Regions from separate parts of the Pseudoalteromonas sp. NZS100 genome, predicted to be linked through region 3. Evidence: predicted binding sites of a transcription regulator. Region 3 holds the regulator's gene; each other region holds the start of a gene.
What was found. The regulator sigma-54, encoded in region 3, starts transcription at its own class of promoters, with help from an activator protein. The targets are predictions, from matches to a motif close to GTTGGCACGNNNNTNGNNT.
Positions count from the first base shown of each region.

Region 1: the regulator sigma-54 is predicted to act here: its motif matches at 925-943, upstream of flgJ (flagellar assembly peptidoglycan hydrolase FlgJ).
Region 2: the regulator sigma-54 is predicted to act here: its motif matches at 5,282-5,300, upstream of I6E69_RS15240 (TorF family putative porin).

Region 1 is NZ_JADYWM010000003.1:323,243-330,155, reverse strand. Features, by position in the region: gene I6E69_RS04940 (flagellar basal body P-ring protein FlgI) at 1-821, shown strand, start outside; gene flgJ (flagellar assembly peptidoglycan hydrolase FlgJ) at 980-1,996, shown strand; gene flgK (flagellar hook-associated protein FlgK) at 1,998-4,001, shown strand; gene flgL (flagellar hook-associated protein FlgL) at 4,004-5,257, shown strand; gene I6E69_RS04920 (flagellin) at 5,550-6,368, shown strand; gene I6E69_RS04915 (flagellin) at 6,561-6,913, shown strand, end outside.
Region 2 is NZ_JADYWM010000016.1:8,670-15,582, forward strand. Features, by position in the region: gene rplX (50S ribosomal protein L24) at 6-320, opposite strand; gene rplN (50S ribosomal protein L14) at 331-699, opposite strand; gene I6E69_RS15220 (AsmA family protein) at 972-2,942, opposite strand; gene I6E69_RS15225 (hypothetical protein) at 3,175-3,594, shown strand; gene I6E69_RS15230 (helix-turn-helix transcriptional regulator) at 3,603-3,803, shown strand; gene I6E69_RS15235 (hypothetical protein) at 3,959-5,122, shown strand; gene I6E69_RS15240 (TorF family putative porin) at 5,399-6,085, shown strand; gene I6E69_RS15245 (YIP1 family protein) at 6,278-6,913, shown strand, end outside.
Region 3 is NZ_JADYWM010000001.1:167,804-174,716, reverse strand. Features, by position in the region: gene mgtE (magnesium transporter) at 1-799, opposite strand, end outside; gene I6E69_RS00860 (HPr family phosphocarrier protein) at 931-1,203, opposite strand; gene rapZ (RNase adapter RapZ) at 1,246-2,091, opposite strand; gene ptsN (PTS IIA-like nitrogen regulatory protein PtsN) at 2,110-2,562, opposite strand; gene hpf (ribosome hibernation promoting factor) at 2,567-2,854, opposite strand; gene I6E69_RS00840 (RNA polymerase factor sigma-54) at 2,881-4,380, opposite strand; gene lptB (LPS export ABC transporter ATP-binding protein) at 4,450-5,175, opposite strand; gene lptA (lipopolysaccharide transport periplasmic protein LptA) at 5,172-5,717, opposite strand; gene lptC (LPS export ABC transporter periplasmic protein LptC) at 5,707-6,261, opposite strand; gene kdsC (3-deoxy-manno-octulosonate-8-phosphatase KdsC) at 6,258-6,809, opposite strand; gene I6E69_RS00815 (KpsF/GutQ family sugar-phosphate isomerase) at 6,810-6,913, opposite strand, start outside.

The sequences.
Region 1 (6,913 bases), on a different contig from region 3:
TACCTGCATTTAGAAAGCCCGGGCAAACAATCGATATTACGGTTTCTTCTATTGGTAGTGCAGGCAGCTTACGTGGCGGTACTTTACTACAAACTTTTTTAAAGGGTGTAGACGGTAACGTGTATGCAATTGCACAAGGTAGTTTAATTGTTGGTGGCTTAGGTGCACAAGGTCTTGATGGTAGTAAGGTTGTAATTAACACCCCTACAGTTGGTCGCATACCAAATGGTGCAACAGTTGAACGCACAGTAGAAAGCCCATTTATGCAAGGCGATTACATTACCTTCAATTTAAACCGCCCAGACTTTACAACGGCAAAACGCCTAGAAAAAACAATTAATGACTTAGTTGGCCCAAATAGCGCACAAGCAATAGATTCTGTTTCTATTCGTGTTATAGCACCACGCGATGCATCCCAGCGTGTATCGTATTTATCAACACTCGAAAACTTAGAATTTAAGCCAGCTGACATGGCCGCTAAAATTATAGTTAACTCGCGCACCGGTACAATTGTCATTGGCAAAAACGTTAAGCTTCAGCCTGCGGCTATAACTCACGGTGGCTTAACAGTAACAATTGCAGAACAACAAAATGTGTCACAACCAAACCCGCTAGCAAACGGTGATACAGTTGTTACACAGCAAAGTATTATTGATGTAAACCAAGACGACTCGCGCGCCTTTGTATTTAATCCAGGTGTAAGCCTTGACGATTTAGTTCGCGCAATTAACGAAGTAGGCGCAGCGCCTGGTGACTTAATGGCTATTTTAGAAGCACTAAAAGAAGCCGGCGCAATTAACGGACAGTTAGTTGTTATATAAATAACCCAAGCCAATAAATAACGTATTACTTAAGCCCTAGATATAGGGCTTTTTATTTACAGCAACTTAAGTTTATTATTTTTATCTTCCTCGTTTTATCGGTAGTGGCTCAATTTTTGCATTTTTAACTGCATTATTCATTTTGTGTCAAAAAGCCGATGGAAACTAATCACCTCGATAAACAAAACTTTTTTGATTTAGGCAACTTAGATTCACTTCGTAAAGAAGCCTTAACGAGTGGCGATGCATCAACTGATGCTTCCAAAGCTGCGCTCAAAAAAGCGGCCGCACAATTTGAAGCTATTTTTACGCAAATGTTGCTCAAAGGAATGCGCAAAGCTAACGAAGCATTTGAAGACAAAGACAGTCCATTTAATTCAAGTGGCGTAAAGTTTTTTGAAGAAATGCACGATCAGCAACTTTCAACAGAGCTTTCATCAAATGGCTCGTTAGGCCTTGCCGATTTAATTGTTCAGCAGTTATCGCCTGAGTCTAAAAACTTTATGCCAGGCTCGGTGCTTAGAACAACCAACGATATTTTTAGCGATACGCAAGTCGGATCCGCTCTTCCTCATGAGCAAAAAAATAAGCAATCCGATCTTATCGTTAATAACACTCAAGCCGATATTGCTGAGCCTAAAGTCGATACTGCAGAGTCTAAAGCTGATAGCCCAACATTTAAAAATGCAGAAGAGTTTGTAAGTTCAGTATGGGAACACGCTAAAACTGCAGCGCAAAAAATTGGTTTAAATCCTGCGGTAATGGTTGCACAAGCGGCACTTGAAACCGGTTGGGGTAAACACATTATTAATAAAAGTGACGGTGGCAGCTCAAATAACTTATTTAATATTAAGTCAGATAAAAGCTGGGAAGGCGATAAAGCAAGTAAAGTAACGCTTGAGTTTGAACAAGGCACACCCGTTAAAAAACAAGCCAGCTTTAGAGCCTACGATTCAATTAAAGATAGCGTGAACGACTTCGTTGATTTTTTAACGCAAAACCCACGCTACAAAGAAGCATTACAAAATACAGCAAAACCAAATGACTTTTTAGATTCATTACAAAAAGCAGGTTATGCAACCGATCCAAATTATGCCAGCAAAATAAAAAAAGTGCTCAATAGCAGTCAGCTAAAAGACATTGCGGCAAACGTGATCCGCCAAGGAGTAGAGTAACATGTCGTTTAATTTATTAAACATTGCCAGTTCTGGGGTTAGAGCAAGCTCGGAGCTATTGCAAACGACAAGTAAAAATATTGCCAATGTAAATACCGTAGGCTACGTACGTGAGCGTACTGAATTTACCACTATGGTTGATAACCAAGTGGGGCGAGGCGAAACATACCGATTACTAAACGAGTTTGCTCAGTCACAGCTAAATCGTGACACCTCTAATAAATCGTTTTTCGATCAGTTTATTACTGAGGCAAATAGAGTTGATACTATTTTTTCTGAAGAGTCGAACAACCTTTCGACCGGAATTAACTCTTTATTTAATAACGTACAAGAAGCACTAAATCAGCCGTCATCTACCGTTGCCCGCTCATTAGTAATGACAGATGCGCAAAGCTTAATTGATCAAATGGATAGACTTTCGGGCATCGTGCTTGATCAAAAAAGTGTAGTGAACGAGCAGCTCGAAATATTTTCAGATGAAGCAAACTCACTAATTCAAAGTATTAGTACGCTAAATCAAAATATTGCAGCAGTTAATGGTACTAATAATGCCGCAGATGCAAGCTCTACCTATAACGAACGCGATAAAGCAATACGCGACTTATCAGAGCTAATAGACATAGAAACGCTTGATGGTCCAAATGGCGAAAAACTCGTTTTTATGGGCACAGGCGAAGCAGTGGTTATGCAAAATGGTGCATTTAACCTATTTTCGATGACAGGGGATCCTGATCCTAATTTTAAAGAATTCACGCTTGACGTTAATGGTGGCAAAGCAGTGCCGCTTGAAGTTGATGTAAGTAAGCTTAAAGGAAAAATTGGCGGCTTACTTGCTTTTAGAGATGACATATTAGTTCCTGCGCAAAACCAAATTGGTCAAATGGGCTTAGCGATAGCTGATGCATTTAACGAACAAAACAAATTGGGTATGGATGCAACAGGTCAGCTAGGGGGTAATATTTTTAATATTCCTACCGTTGGCGCTTATGCGTATCAAGCTAACACAGGTACTGCCGGTATGACTGCAACGGTAGAGCCAAGTAAGGGCAGTGAACTTCCTGCCAGTGACTTTATTATTACTTATACAGCTAATGCTAATGAAGTAAGTATTCAGCCTATAGATAACAAAGGCGATCCGTTAGGGCAGCCTTCACTTGCTGATATATCGACAGGTGTTATTGATTCATCGACTATAACCTCAGGCGAATCATTTGGTCTTCAAGTAAATGTATCTGGGGCAGGTGTTGAGGGTGATCAGTTTCAAATAAAGCTTAATTCAGATGCCGCTTCAAGTATTACACTTGCAACAGGGCGCGCAGAAGATTTAGCACTAGCATCGCCTATTCGTACTGCTAACGATTTAAATAATATAGGTACCGCTACTATTTCAGCGGGAGAAGTAACAAGTGTTACCTCCGGTGGATTTACTTCAACACCAAGCTTAACAAACGGTGAAATAACGCTTGTTAAAACAGGTAATGCTAACGAATATCAAATTACAGATAATAGCGGAACGAGTACTTTTACTATTACGCCTCCTGCAAAAGGAATGTTATCGCAAGCGGGTGCCCCATTTGATACCTACGGATTCGATTTTGATATAGAAGGTACACCAGCAACAGGCGACACCTTTACACTTGAGTTTAACGAAGGCGGCTTTGATGATAACCGTAATGGTTTAAAATTAGCTGATTTACAAAATGGTGAGTTAGTCCGTTTAAATGTAGAAACAACAGCAACGGCCGACAACCATAAAACGTTCAACCAAGCTTATTCAGGATTAGTGAGTGATATAGGTGTTATAACTGGCCAAGCAATCACAAGTGGTAGTGCGTTTAATGCATTAGCAGAGCAGTCTGAGGCATGGTACGAGTCGCTATCTGGTGTGAACCTTGATGAAGAGGCTGCAAATTTACTGCGTTTTCAGCAATCATATTCAGCATCAGCACAAGTTTTAGCAGCAGCTCAAGAAATTTTTGACACCTTATTAAATGCGGCGAGGTAATTATGCGTTTATCAAATAATTTAATGTACCAAAACAACATAAATAAAATACTCGACAACCAACAAGGTGTTGCAAATGCTCAAGAGCGAGTAACAACAGGTGAAAAGTATTTAACCACCTCAGAAGCACCAGCTGCTATTTCGCAAGCTATGCTGTATTCAAATAAAATACAAACTAATGAGCAATACACTAAAAATATCGACCAGCTTAGTAATAGATTAAATAGTGAAGAAACTATATTAGAAAGTATTAACTATGCTATACAAAAAGCACAAACATTAACAATTCAAGCAGGTAACGGAGCATTAAGTAAGTCTGATTTAAGTTCTATAGCTTCAGAATTAGAAGGGATACAAAGTAGTATACTTGACCTAATGAATACCCGTTTAGAAGATGGGAAATTTATATTTTCAGGTTACCAAGACAATACGCAACCATATCAGTTTGACTCAGTTGCAGAAGAATACACTTATAATGGCGACCAAGGTCAGCACCAAATAACTATAGCTGAAGGTGTATCAATTAAATCAAGCGATAACGGCTTTGATACGTTTGAAAAGATTGATGCGCGGTTAAACGTAAAATCTAACACGGCAAGTGTTTCAGGCTCTATTACAGCGGCAAGTGTATATGTTGACGGCCAAGCTGAGTTTGACAAGTTTCATCAAGAAAATTACAACGCAGACCCAGCAGCTTCGGCAACAGCAAATACATATAGTGTATTAGTAAGCCCAGGTGCTACAGCAACAGATCCACAAACCTACGAAATATACCGAGACGGCGCAGCACTAACCCCCGCAGTAACTGGCGAAGTTAACGATGATACAATTGAATACGCAGGTATGACGATTGAATTAGAAGGCAGTGCGCCTGGACAGCTAGATATTAGCCTTGAAAAACCAGGCAAAGAAAACGTACTTAATACATTGCAAGCACTTATTGCAGGCCTTAACGATGGCACACTTGAAGGTGATGACTTTCAACAAGTACTTGCTGATGGAGTTGTACAACTGCAGAATGCAGGTGAACAAGTTGTATTTACCCAAGCAAATTTAGGCGGGCGGCTAAATGTAGTCGATAGAATTACAGCTTCAAACTTGTCGATTGACATACAAAATAAAAGTAATCGCTCTAACTTAGTAGAAGTTGATATGGTTGAAGCAATTAGCGAATTGACCAAGCAAGAAACTGCATTGCAAGCATCGCAGGCAACTTTTGGGCGTTTATCCAACCTTTCATTGTTTGATTATTTGTAAATTCCGTTATTAGAGTTATTAGCTTACTAAAAGGTAATAACTTGCCTCCTCGCATATAAAAACAAGTGAAAGTGAGCGGCAAAAATATGTCACTTACTAATAACTCTCTTATGAAAGTATGTTAATTCAAACCCATTCTACTGCCTTTCCGAATAAATCAATTAAAAACAATTGCTTAAGTTTTTTTGTTAGTTGGCATGACTCATGCATTTAAACTAACAAAGATAAACTACAAATAGTGGTTCCTGCTTAAAGCATATAGAACCGCACCTTAACACTAGGAGATGGTAAAATGGCCTTAACAGTAAACTCAAATATTGCTTCGATAAACTCTCAAAGAAATTTAGCAAACTCGACGAATGACCTTAGTACTTCGTTTGAAAGATTATCATCAGGTTTGCGTGTAAACAGCGCAAAAGATGATGCCGCTGGTTTGCAAATTGGTTCTCGTTTAACTACTCAGGTAAATGGTTTAAATCAGGCTGCTAGAAATGCAAACGATGGTATATCAATATCACAGACTGCTGAAGGAGCTCTTGATGAAACAACAAGTATGTTGCAACGTATGCGTGTTTTATCAATTCAATCAGCTAACGGTTCTAATAGCGATGATGATAGAGCTGCGCTGCAAAAAGAGTTCGCCCAATTACAAGAAGAAATGGACAGAATAGCTGAAACAACGACATTTGGTGGAGTAAACGTTCTAAATGGTACTTATTCTGCTGAGTTTCAGGTTGGTGCAGATGCAAACCAAACCATTTCAGTTTCAATTGCTACAAGTATGGGGGCTACAGGGTTGGGAGTTATAACAGATACTATTTCGACAGCGGCCGGAGCGCAAACAGCGATTGATAGTATAGATGACGCATTAAAAATCGTTAATGATGTTAGGGCTGATTTAGGTGCCAAACAAAATCGTTTTAGTTCTACAATTCGAAATTTAAGTAATGTTGCAGAAAATGTATCGGCTTCTAGATCGCGCATTATGGATGCCGATTTTGCTGCGGAAAGTGCTAGCTTGGCTCGAAATCAAGTATTGCAACAAGCATCAAGTACTATACTTGCTCAGGCAAATCAGCAGCCTCAGATTGCATTATCATTATTACAGTAACCATTACCTTCAAATTAAAGCTAGGTTTTACCTAGCTTTGAGGCTTTAGAAAATAAAAATAAAAAATAAAGCTAAAAAACATTAAAGTAAATAAATCTAGCGCCGATAACTTAATTGAATCAGGAATCACAGAGCAAAATACGTTTAACGTTAAGCTTGATTCCCATCTAGTTAAATTATTAGGAGGCTATCATGGCTTTAAGCGTAAATACAAATGTAATGTCATTAAACTCACAGCGTAACTTATCAAATTCTACAAACGATTTATCTACGTCATTCCAGCGTTTATCTTCTGGTTTACGCGTAAACAGCTCTGCTGACGATGCAGCTGGTTTACAAATAGGTTCTCGCTTAGAGTCTCAAATGAATGGGTTAGACCAAGCGGCGCGTAATGCAAATGATGGTATTTCAATAGCTCAAACTGCTGAGGGAGCGTTAGATGAAACAACAAACATGTTACAACGCATGCGGGTATTGTCTATCCAAGCAGCAAATGGTTCGAACAGCGATGACGACCGCGCAGCTCTAAATAATGAGTTTGAACA
Region 2 (6,913 bases), on a different contig from region 3:
AACTATTAGATAGTTTTACCAGTAGATTTAAAGATACGTAATTTCTTACCATCTTCAATCTTGAAACCTACACGATCAGCTTTACTCGTTTCCGAGTTGAAGATCGCAACGTTTGATGCATCCATAGATGCTTCTTTCTCAACAATGCCGCCAGCTTGGTTCAATTGTGGAACCGGCTTTTGGTGTTTCTTGATCAAGTTTATGCCTTCGACAAAGATTCGACCAGATTCAGTAACAACTGAAAGCACTTTTCCGCGCTTACCTTTGTCTTTACCTGCTAGTACGATTACTTCGTCATCACGACGTATTTTTGCTGCCATGATTGGCTCCTTACAGTACTTCTGGGGCTAGTGAAACGATTTTCATGAACTTATCATTACGAAGTTCGCGAGTCACAGGGCCGAAAATACGTGTACCAATTGGCTGTAAGTTATCATTTAAGATAACAGCAGCGTTGCTGTCAAAACGGATCAGAGAACCATCTGGACGGCGAACACCTTTTCTGGTACGCACAACTACCGCGTTTTTAACATCACCTTTCTTCACTTTACCGCGAGGAATAGCTTCTTTTACAGAAACTTTAATGATGTCGCCAATCGCTGCGTAGCGACGGTGAGAACCACCAAGGACTTTTATACACTGCACTTTGCGAGCGCCGCTGTTATCAGCAACTTCCAGCTGAGTTTGCATTTGGATCATGTTAATGACCTCCGGTGTAGTAATTACAACGTGTCTTAAATTTGTTTAAAATCAAGACATTTCGATTAAATCCCACTCAAAAACAAACGAGTTGTCTCTTAAGGGCGGGCAATTGTACCAGCATTGAGGGGGTAGCGATAGGTTATTTTTTAATTAATTTGGAGTGATGGGAAATTAAAGCTGAGTAATTCCGGCTATGTAGCTATTTTACAGGTGGTTACAAAACAAACAAGGCACCTGTAATGTGCCTTGTTTGTTTAAAGTGTAATAAATTAACCAAATAAACCTTTTAATTTATCTTTAATTTTATCTTTTGCTTTGTCTTTGGCTTTTTCTTTTGCCTCATCGACCTTCTGCTTAGCTTCATCTTTGAGCGCATCACCAACATCTAGCTTTATACCTACATCGTGGAAAGGCCCTTTTATACGTAGTGGTATTTTAAAGCCAGTGCTGTCATCGGTAGTTCCCTGACCTTCGATAGATCCAACTATACCTGTAACCAAACGATAGTTGACCGTTGTTTGCGGTAAATCAACGTCGCCTTCACCTGATATTCTAATAAGTGGGCTGATAAGTGATAGGTCGGTATTTTTGCCAACGCCATTAGTAAAGTTAAAACTTCCAGTTAATGCTGAAAAATCTGTTTGCTCAGATTCTTCAAATCCGGTATCAAGCCCTTCAGATGCAGCACCAAAGTTACCTGAAATGAGTTCCTTACCTTTACGAACCATCTCAGCTATATTTGCACCTTTTACAGCTCCATCAGCAAACTCAAATCCAAGCTTTCCATTAAGCGCACCAATAAACGACTTTTGACTTTGGCCAGTTGTGTTTAGGTTCCAATTTAAAGACCCCTTACCCATTAGCTTGTCAAAACCTGCCGCATCCGTTAATAAAGGCTGTGCATCTATTCCAGCTAAGTCAAAGTTAGTTGATATTTTATAAGGTACTTGCTGTGCGTTTACATTGATAACGCCTTTACCTGACCCTTCATAAGCAGAAAAGCTATCTAGGCTTAGTTTTGCAACGCTATTTTTTAAAGCAACAGTAAATTGATTTGCGCCTAATTTAATATCATTTGCTTTTAATCCACTTGAACGAATCACTACATTTGCATCTAGTGAATTTAATGCACTTAAATCAATCTTAGTGTCATCCCATACTATTGGCTCTGCAGGTTTATCTTCTTGTTCTTCTGGCTCTTCTTGTTTTGCCACTGCTTCAGGTAGATACGGGTTTAAGTCAAGCATACCTAAATCAATATCAGCATTTACTGCTAAACGCTTACCTAGGTTAAGCTCGCTCTTACCTTTTATTTCTAATGCGTCTAACGTCGCAACTAAATCTTCTAAATTAAATTTCTCACCTAGTAGGTGCATTTTACCGTTTACACTAAATCCGTTAAAAGCATTGTCTTTAGCGTCTAGCTCTACACCTTGCCATTTCGCAATACTTTTAACAGACTCACCGCTTAGTGCTAACTGACCTTTAATATCTTGACCTTGCTTAGCTATGCTCCCTTCGAACGTTAAATCAACTAAACGAGAATCTAAGGTTTGTTTAACATTAAAAGTAGCACCTTCAATTGCTTTAGCAGGAGTATCTAATTTTATATCAAGATCAAAACGCTCTTGCATATAAGTAATACCCCCTTTTACTTCTAATGTTTTACGAAGTGAAGGAAGTAAAATAGCGAGTTCTAAATCGCTAATTTGTTGTTTGGCACCTGTTTGACCATCTAGATAAGTGAATGTGCCGCCATAAATAGCAACCTCACCTAACTCAATATCAAAGTTATCTGGAAGCTTTATCGCTTCACCTGGTTGGCTCTGCTCTTTTGGTTGCTCTGCAACTGCATCAAACAACTGCCAATTGGCTTTACCATTTTTGTCGGTTTCTAATAGGATATTTGGTTCGTTTATAACAAACTTATCTAATTTAAACTCACCACCAAATAATGAAAACCAAGGTATGTGTACAGCAAGCTGTTTCATACTCGCCATATCGGCGCGCGAACCTGATTCCATATTTGCAAAATGCACGTCGTTAAGTTCTAACTTTAATGCAGGGAATACGCTAAGTGTTTTATCACCTTTAATGGTAAGAGTGCGCCCAGTTGTTTGTTCTACCTGCTGCGACACTTTGTTAAAAATAGTATCAGTAGGGATTAAAAACGGTGCGGCAACAATTAGTGCTATACATAGTAAAAGTATTACACCTACAATTTTAAGTAAGGTTTTCATGATCGTCCTTTCAAACGTGCAAATAATGTTCTTATCATAGCGAGTGTTAGCCTTAAAATCATTGTCGTTCTGATAAAAAAGCTTTTTATTAGATATTACATTCTTATCCTGAATCGCCCCTGAAACATTTTGATACCTTTAGGTTACAAATAAGTATTGACCCAATGAAACCTTAAGGTTACATTGATACCTACAGGTTACATATTGTAAAAATTTTAAAAGGAAATGAGCTATGTCTAATTACGATATTAAAAGTGAAGAAAAATTTATGGGCCAAAATGCATGGTTTTCATTATTCATGGGGGTCACTTTATTAATCATTAGTGTTTACCCAATGCTTAATCAAACATCAGCCCCACTATTGTTTTTAGGAACTGCTGCTTTTTTAGGTTCATTCTTTATGTTTGTGATCAGAGGCGGGTTTACATGGAGAATGAAATACCACCTTACATATAAAGATGAGTATTTAAATACCATCGACACTATTGCCTATAAACATGTCGTGCTTGGCTTACTTTTTAGTATGGGTGGCGTGTACTTACTCTCCGATACTCTTGCTTTAGAAGTATCTCACAGCATGATGGCTACATTTTACCTTGCTGTAATGAGTTTAATATACGGCGTATCAATTCTTTGGCAAAGCAAAGATTAGGAGCAAAAGTGCAAAATAAAATTGCAAAATACCGCAAAGAAGCAGGCCTTTCTCAACAAGACTTGGCTGATCTAATTGCGGTTTCACGTAAGACTATTAGTACAGTAGAAACGGCACGATTTACCCCTTCGGTAATAATTGCTCTAAAAATAGCAAAGCATTTTAATACCTCAGTTGAAAGTCTCTTTGTACTAGATAAAAATGATTGATACATGTTAAAACGTTGGTCTCATTCTATTAGCAAAAACGCCGATTTAGCTACTTCAATTACAACGTATGGAGGACAGCGCTGTTGTTATTAGCGTAATTGCGCTAAAATAGACCAGCAAAAAAATATATATCTAAACCGGAGATTCTACAAGGCATGAAAAAACTGCTAATTTCACCGTCAAAAATGACGCTAGGCGAACAAGAAAATCAAATCTATCAGAACATTCTGAAGCAATCTTCAGAATTAAGCCTTAACCTTATGGCCGTGAAAGTAGAAAACCACCCTGATGATTTTTTACCTTGGTGTTACGAATTGCTAAGTGCAAGCAGAGATCGTATGAACTACGATTTACTAGAGCCGCAGCAATTACCAGTACTTAAAAAGCTACACGATCAGCTTATTTCAGCTATCAGCTTTTTACAGGTTAAAACTTTACGTATTGCTCCGTGGCCTGTAGTAAGTGTATTTGTAGAACAACACAAAGACGTTATTGCTCTTGATGAACAGCTTCGCTTAGTAGACTACATTAAAAGCATTCGTGAACAATCTCTTAAAGATATGATTCCTGAAGACTTACTTGCGTTTAGCGGTAAGCACATGGCATCACTTGATCCAAGCACATACAACTTTGACGTTGAATGGTTTGCATCAACAAAAAGTGCGAAGAGCTTTCATCAAATGCTTGGCGATTTACCAGGTGCCTTTGACGATGCACTAGTAAATATTCCACTTGAAGGTGACATTACTCAATACGAATATCAACAATTTATTGCTGCTTATTCAAAAATATTCACCGACAATAATGAAAAACCAACACTTGCGCCTGCAACACGACTGCTTGCAATGCGTCGCCCTGATATATTTACTCCGATCACAAACAATCGATTAGATGCATTATGCGGTGCCCTTGGTGTTTCTAAACTAAAAAATAGTGATTTTGAGCGTTACTGGCAAGATATTGTAAAAGGTATTCAAGCTATGTCATGGTACAAAATGGCTAAACCTAGTAATGAGTTAGAAGAACAATTAGTTGCTATTAAAGCACTAATCCCATGTTTCTTTCACTATGCTGATGCAAAAACACCAGATAACTCTAACTACATCAAACTGTTAAGTAAGCCTAAACGAACTACAACTACGACAGGTAAAACTCAGCGTAGAGGTAAAGAGTCTGCAGAAATTTTAGTAGACCGCGCACTTGCTGCTGACGATATTCCTGAGCACATTCGCAGTAAGCGCGATTCAATTGTGAGTGAAGTTCAAAAAGGTCGTAGTGTAAACGAAACAATTAGCCTTATGCGCACTATATTTGGCTAAAAACTTCTAATTTAGCCGTACTTTTATGGTGCGGCTAGGTTAATTTATGCACCAGCAGTGTGCGCAACATCTTCCTACATGCCATATCTCTTCTCAATCTATAAAATACAAGCCCATGTTTTTAATGTATAAAAATAATTTTTAATAAAAAATAATGAAGCTGGCACATACAGTGCAATTATCCCGTTAGTTAAACAATAAAAAGCCGTCAGCCTAAAGGTTCCGAATACATAATAAAAACCTTGGCGAGCAAAAATCATATAACGGGAAATGGACATGCTAAAACTAAAAAAAACCATTGCTATAGGTGCTATAGCATTAATGGGCGCAACATCTTTAACGTCAACAGCCGTACATGCTGAAGTAACTGCTAATGCAGCGGCAACATCAAACTACTTATGGCGTGGTCAAGAGCAAACTGGGGGCGATGCAGCTATTTCAGGCGGTATTGATTACGCCAATGAATCGGGCTTTTATGCAGGTACTTGGGCTTCAAATGCATCGTGGGCAGATGAAATGACCTATGAGCTTGATTTATATGCAGGCTTTGGTGGCGACATTAACGAAAGCGTTAGCTACGATGTTGGCTATATTTATTACGCTTACCCAGATGCCGCTTCTGAAGCTGACGCAGATTTCTCTGAAATTTACGGTAGCATCAGCGTTGAAGGCTTTACATTTGGTGCTTCAGTACTTGCAACATCAGCTGCAAGTGGTGATGGTACAGACTTTGGTGATTCACTTTACCTGACAGCTGACTACGGTTTTGCTGTTGGCAGTAACGGCACTGAAATGGCACTTCACTTAGGCCACTACTCTGGTGACTTTATTGGCGATGATAATATCTTAGATTATGGTGTATCAATTTCGAAAGATGGGTTCACTTTTGGTTTATCTGATACAGATATGGATGACTCAGATATTAAAGCTTACGTTGCTTATTCTGTAGACTTTAATTTATAAGAAAGAATGTGTTACTTGCTGCGACACGAAGGGCCTTTTGGCCCTTTTCTCGTTTTTGAACAAGACCCCTTACATCTGTTAACAAACCGTTACAATTGAATGAAAACAATACATACATTTTCCTTTATTCTATTACCTAGTCACTGGGCATTTATAACTGCCTAGCCATAAAATAGGTATAAAGGAATAATAATGAAATCACCTAACGCGTTTAGCGCCCTACTCGATATTTATATAAGTCCTAGTAAAGCTTTCAATGGTGTTGAACACGCCAAAGGTTGGTCATGGCTTGCTTTTATAGTCATGTCTTTAGTTTCAATGGCGAGTATTTATATTTTTTATTCCACTGTTGATATGCAGTTTTTGATTAATGAGCAAGTAGCAGCATCAACTATTGATGCGACGATTGGCGAGCAAAAAATGATTCGCCAAAGTATAGAGCAAAATGCAGAAGGCCAAATATGGTTTGGTTTGTTTGGCGGCGTAATTGCGCTGGCTATCATGAATGCATTAATGGCACTTTATTATATGCTTGTGGCTAAACAAGATCCTGAATCAGAACATAGCTACGGAGCTTGGTATGGATTCGCTACCTGGACAATAATGCCAGTTGTTATTTCAAGCCTAGGCACAATTGCTCTTGTACTAAGTGCAAGTACAGATCAAATATCTCAACAAGCCGTATTTAGCTACGCATCTATTAACCAATTAATAATAGGACTTGAAGTTAGCCATCCTTTTTATAGCTTATTAGAATCAATAAACTTATTTAGCTTTTGGAGCATTGCGTTGGGAATGATCGGCTTAAAATGCTGGACTAATTTTTCA
Region 3 (6,913 bases):
TTAATAAGCTATGCTCGGCATCTTCTCGTATTACATCAACGATGTCATCGATAGTAACACGACCGAGGAGTTGGTCGTTATCGTCCACCACAGGGGCCGATATCCAATTATGACGCTCAAATAATTGCGCTACTTCACTTTCATCCATAGAGATTGGGATAGACTCACAATCTTCATCCATTAAATCGCGGACAATTTTTTCTGGTGGATTAGTTAATAATGTACTTAGCGATAAAGCGCCTATAAAGCAGTTATGTTTATCAACAACGTATAAATCATCTGTACCCTCTGGTAGTTCACCACGCAGTCTAATATAACGAAGTACAACATCGAGTGTTACATCAGGACGAATGGTCACCGTATCGGTGTTCATTAGCGCACCAGCTGAACGCTCTTGATATGACAGTGCTTGCGTGGCACGTTCACGGTCTTGAATGTCCATCGCGCTAACAACGTCTTTATAGACGGTATCTGGCAGGCTACGTAATACTTCACCTAAGTCATCGTGGCCCATATCTTCAGTTGCGGCGGCAATGTGCTTAGGTTCCATTTGGGCAATAATGCCTAAACGAACATCTTCAGATAATTCTTCAAGAACATCACCCTGCACATCAGGATCGACCAATTGCCAAAGCAGTCGGCGAATTTTATGCGGTGATGATTCTAATAATAATGCGGTATCACAAGGAGCCGTTTTTGCGAGCATGCGCCTAACTTGAACAAATTGACCACTATTGAGTGACTTCGTCACCTGTTTTAGTTGCTGTAGTGGGTAATCTTGTTCAAAAGCTTCAGGCATTGGCGTCCTTTATAAATTGTTATATTACTTTATGGGGGGAGGTGAGTTAACTGGCGTTACTAACCTATTTATTTTATATATCTGTCTTAATTGAAGCATTAGTAATGCGAATATTGTTTTTATAAAACAGGTTATTCTTGTTCATTAAAGCGTTGTGCTATTAATTCTCCAACAGCGTGTAAAGCTTGCTCAGAATCAGGGCCTTTACAAACAACTTTAACTTCTTTTCCTTGGCTACTTTCAAGTAACATTAGTGCAAGTACGCTATCGCCTGCTGCTTCTTTGTCATCTTGGAATAATGTGATTGTAGCATCAAATTGTACTGCTAATTGCGCAAGCACGGTGGCTGCTCTGGCGTGTAAGCCTAATTTGTTTTTTATTAAAAAGGTATCTTCACAATGCATAACTTACTCTACCTAAGCTGAACAGGTGATTATTCAGCTATATTATTTTTCTTGCTCGCGATGGCGAATTTTTACATTGGGATGTGTCATTGCGAAACTTTCACCGATAGTTTGCGCTAAATATACAGAGCGATGTTGCCCGCCTGTACACCCAATAGCAATGGTTAAATAACTGCGGTTATTTCTTTCTAAATGCGGTAACCACGTTTGTACAAATGTTTGAATTTGCCATGTGAATTTTTGCACTATGCTGTGATTAGCTAAATAGTCTTTAACCGGTTGATCTAACCCATTTAAAGGCTTCAACTCTGGTTCCCAGTGTGGATTTGGTAAAAAGCGTGCATCAAATACGTAGTCTGCTTCTTTTGGTATACCGTGTTTAAAACCAAATGATTCAAATGTGACAATCAGTTGCTTATCTTTTTTACCTAAAATCTTTTCACGAATAGATTCAGCGAGTTGATGAACACTTAAATCAGTCGTATCTATCATAAAGTCGGCGCGAGTGGTTAATACATCAAGTAATTCTTTTTCTTTTTTGATGGCTAAATCAAGCGGCAACGAGTCTATTGATAGTGGGTGTAATCTGCGTGTTTCTGAAAAGCGTTTGATCAATGTCTGATCGTCGCTATCTAAATAAAACAACGTAGGGTTTGCAAAGCCAGGCAAGTATTCAAGAATATCGTTAAATTCATCTTGTTCTTTAGGGATGTTGCGCACATCAATGCTAACAGCAATTTTATCGTAGCTATCAGACACACTGCGAACTAATGAAGGTAGTAGGTTTACTGGAATATTATCAACGCAATAATAACCTAAATCTTCTACAACGCGCAAAGCAACCGACTTTCCAGAACCAGAACGGCCGCTTATGATAATTAACTCCATTTAACACCCTTTATAAAACTATGATTGATCGACAATAACTTGGTAAAGCTCAGTATCAGATTTTGCACTGCGTAACTGTTTACAAAAATCTTTGTTGTTTAGTTTATCAGCAATGGTTGCTAGAGTCTTTAAGTGCTGCTGGTTATCGCCATCTGGTACGATGAGTGCGACAAAAATATCAACAGGGCGATTATCGATTGCATCAAAGTTTATTGGAGTTTCGCTAACGAGCACTAAAGCCAAAGGCTCTTCTGCACCGCTCATTCTTCCATGAGGAATAGCAATGCCACGTCCTATACCTGTACTACCTAATTTCTCTCTGCTCATTAAAGCATTAAGAATATCTTGTTGCGGTAAATACGGAAGTTTGTCGTGAGCAAGTTCGCTAATGAACTCTAAAATTCTTTTTTTGCTATTAAAAAGGACCGCAGCTTTGCTGCAGTCCTGGCATATAAGTGAACTTAATTTCATCATATTAGTGTCGAGCAAGCTTCTCTTTGTGTTTGATTACTTGGCGATCGAGCTTGTCGATCAACGAGTCAATAGCGGCATACATATCTTGATGTTCTGTAGAGGCAAATAGCTCAGCACCGCTTACGTGTATTGTGGCTTCTGCTTTTTGATTTAATTTTTCTACATCGAGAATGACATGAACATTATTTATATGATCAGAGTGTCTTTCAAGCTTCGCAAATTTAGTATTAATATAGTCTCTTAGTGAATCGGTTAATTCTACGTGACGACCAGTTAAGTTTAGTTGCATAAGCATTACCCTCTTAGTTTAGCGTCTTAAATCAGACTTTTACGCTGATTTGACGGTGGAATAGCAAGAGATTCGCGGTATTTTGCGATTGTACGTCTTGCTACTTTAATTCCTTGCTCAGCCAATATATCCGCTATTTTGCTATCACTCAATGGTTTTGCTGAGTTTTCTGCTGCGATTAATTTTCGGATAAGCGCACGTATTGCTGTAGATGAACATTCACCACCGTTTTCAGTACTTACATGGCTTGAGAAAAAGTATTTAAGCTCAAATATACCACGGGGTGTATGCATGTACTTTTGAGTAGTTACGCGTGAAATTGTCGATTCGTGCATTTCTACCATTTCAGCGACATCATTTAAAACCATTGGTTTCATGGCTTCAGGGCCATGTTCAAAAAAGCCTTGTTGTTGCTTAACAATACAATTAGTAACTTTTAATAGCGTGTCGTTTCTACTTTCTAAGCTTTTAATAAACCATTTAGCTTCTTGTAAATGTGAGCGAATAAACTGGCTGTCACCACTTGATTTTACAGTGCGAGACATTGCCGCGTATTGGCTATTAACACGAATTTTAGGCATGCTATCTGGGTTTAATTCAACAACCCAGCGGCCTTTAATTTTTTTAACTGACACATCAGGAATAACATACTCAGATTCTTCCCTTACAATAGTATCTGCAGGTTTTGGGTTGAGAGTATGTATTAGTGTCATTACTTCTTTAAGCTCTTCTTCTTTGAGCTTAGTTTTTTTCATTAATGTACGATAGTCGCGAGCTGCTAATAGATCAATATGCTCGGTTAAAATCATTTTCGTTTCATTAATGTAAGGTGTTTCTTTATCAAATTGATTAAGCTGAATACACAAACACTCTTGTAAACTACGTGCAGCAATACCAACAGGATCAAACAGTTGGATGCGTTTTAATACCGCTTCAATTTCATCAAGTTCAACTTCGTTATCATCTTCGTTTTCTTGATTAAAGCTTTCTAAAATTTCTTCGCAACTGAGAGTTAAAATACCTGAATCATCGACGGCCTCTACAATCGCAATAGCGATGGCTTCATCGGTAGGGCTAAATGGTGTTAGTTGTAATTGCCACATTAAATACTCATGGAGCGTTTCAGTAGAGGCGCCTTGGTATATTGATTCGTCTTCAGGCATTGGACCTGATGAGGCTGCAGGAGCGGCACTCATGTACTCATCCCAACTAACATCCATAGCCATGTCGTCACTTAGCGTGTCTTTTGCAAGTGCTTCACCAGTATCTTGTTCGTATTCGCTCGGAGCATCGTCAGCAGATGCGCTAACAGTTATGTCATCGGTATCAGCTTTTTGCTCGTTTTTACCAGCAGCGTCTTCAGAATAGTCTGCCTCTTCAACCTCTAATAGTGGATTACTGTCGAGAGCTTCTTGTATTTCTTGCTGGAGATCCAATGTACTGAGTTGCAACAAACGAATAGCTTGTTGCAACTGTGGAGTCATTGTAAGTTGCTGGCCCATGCGCAGCTGTAGTGATTGCCTCATGTATCTCTAACAATCCTTTTATGTTGTTATAATTAATACTAGCAGATGCTTAAAGACATGGCGTAAATGTTACAGCCTAAATTGCTCGCCTAAGTAAACATCGCGTACTGTTTTATCATTTAATACGTGTTCTGGAGTACCTGATGCAATCAGCTCCCCATGAGAAACAATGTAGGCTTTTTCACAAACATCAAGGGTCTCTCTTACGTTATGGTCGGTAATTAATACACCAATCCCACGATTTTTAAGATGTTCTATTATTTTCTTTATATCTAATACCGAAATAGGGTCAACACCGGCAAACGGTTCATCCAGTAGTATAAATTTAGGATCTGCTGCCAGCGCTCGTGCTATTTCTACACGACGACGTTCTCCACCCGACAATGCCATACCTTGGCTATCACGAATGTGTTGTATGCTAAATTCATCTAATAAGTTATTGAGCGTGTCTTCTCTGGCTTGTTTATTTAGTTCTTTGCGCGTTTCTAAAATGGCCATTAAGTTTTGATAAACAGTCAGCTTTCTAAAAATCGATGACTCTTGTGGTAAGTAGCCTATGCCTAATCTAGCACGACTATGCATAGGTAAAAGAGTAATATCGTTATCATCAATAGATATTTTACCTTTGTCGCTAGGAACAAGCCCTACAATCATATAAAAAGTCGTTGTTTTACCAGCACCGTTAGGGCCAAGTAAGCCAACTATACTGCCAGCTTGTACTTCAAGGCCGACGTTTTTTACAACTTCACGACCTTTATAGCTTTTTGCCAATAGTTCTGCTTTTAATGTGCTCATGGTTGACCTTTATCGCCTTTTTTACTTTTTTTAGTTTCGATCGGTACTAAAATTGTGTGAACGCGGTCAGTTGAGTTTTCATCTTTTTCGGCACTGATTAGCTGCTGCTCTATATCGTAGGTAATGCTTTTAGCATTTATTTTTTGTCCCGCTTGCGATACTTGTGCATTACCAACAAGCGTTAAAAAACGCTTAGATACATCATAACGCACTTCGTCAGCACTGGCGCTCATAGTCGTGCCATCTGATTGCTTTTCTTCAAAGTGCGCAGGGCTACCTGTAGCAATTAATAATTGTTTATTATCACCAAGTTCATCGCGTTTGTGCACTTCGAGGCGATCGGCTGTAATGCGGCGATTACCGTGAATAATCTCAACGTTTTTCTCAAAAATACCCACATTAGCTTTTAATTGACCTTCTTGCTTGTCGGCACTTATTGAAATTTGATTGGCAGCAGGTTGCGTGTTTTGTTCTGCAGCACTACTATTAAACGCTAGTATAAGTGTAGGAATTATAAGTGATTTTAATATTTTATTGGTCATAATATATGGTTCGCGTATGGTTAATTAGTTTTATCACTTCGGTTTTTAAGTCAGCTTCTAGGCCTTTACCGGTGATTTTTAAATTCGGTCCAGTGATAATGACGGGTTGCTCCGAACGCATTGTTAATAGCTTTATATCTACCTGAATATTATCAGCATTGATTTTGTCTATCATGGCGTTATCGGTTAAATTTTTGGCAACCACATTACCTTCTAAAATTAATTGTTTATCTTCGTATAATGTTGCTTCGTCTGCATTTATTTGCCACGTTTGTTGTTCGTTATATAAAGTAAAAATGGGTTTTTCGAAAAACGTGAAACCTAATTGCTGGTATAGCTCCATTTTAGCCGCAGTGACTTTGTGGCTAATTTTACCTTGCTCATCATAGGCTGTCTGTTTGAGCTCAATAGCTATGTAATCAGGCTTAGCAATAACTTCAGGCTCAGCCTGAGGCACAATATTTGTTTGTGTAAAATAAGGGTACCAAAGCCAAACCATACAGCTAATGAATAAAACGCTTAATATTATGCGCGCTGCATTCATGAACTAGTGCCTTGTGTAGTCAATGCTTTACCATTTTCAAGCATGAGCAAATCGGTGAGTTCTCTCACAGCACCAAAACCACCAGGCATTTGCGTTACATAGTGTGACAAACGCTTAATAAGTGGGTGGGCATCATTTACTGCAACGGCAAAGCCTACTGACTCCATAACAGGCATGTCAGGACCGTCATCACCAATATAAGCAATTTGTTCATCGCTAAGGTTGAGTTTATCTTTTAATTCTTGATAGGCAATGAGCTTATTTTCTTGGCCTTGATAAATATGCTGTACGGTTAAGCTGCTCATACGTTGTTGTACTATCTGTGAATGACGACCAGTAATAACAGCTACTTCAAAGCCACTGTTTATAAGTGCTTTAATGCCAAAACCATCTTTTGTATTAAATGCTTTTAGCTCTTCACCTTGATTGCCAAGGTAAATACGGCCATCAGAAAATACACCATCAATATCGCATATAAGTAGTTTTACTTTTTTAGCGCGTGCTTTTGCATCATCGCTCAGCGGTTGATAGAGTTCTTCAAATTGCATTTATAACACTCCTGCTTTTAATAGGTCTTGCATATTTAATGCGCCAATAGGTTGGTTTTTCTCATTGACGACGATTAGGCCATTTATACGTTTACGTTCCATAA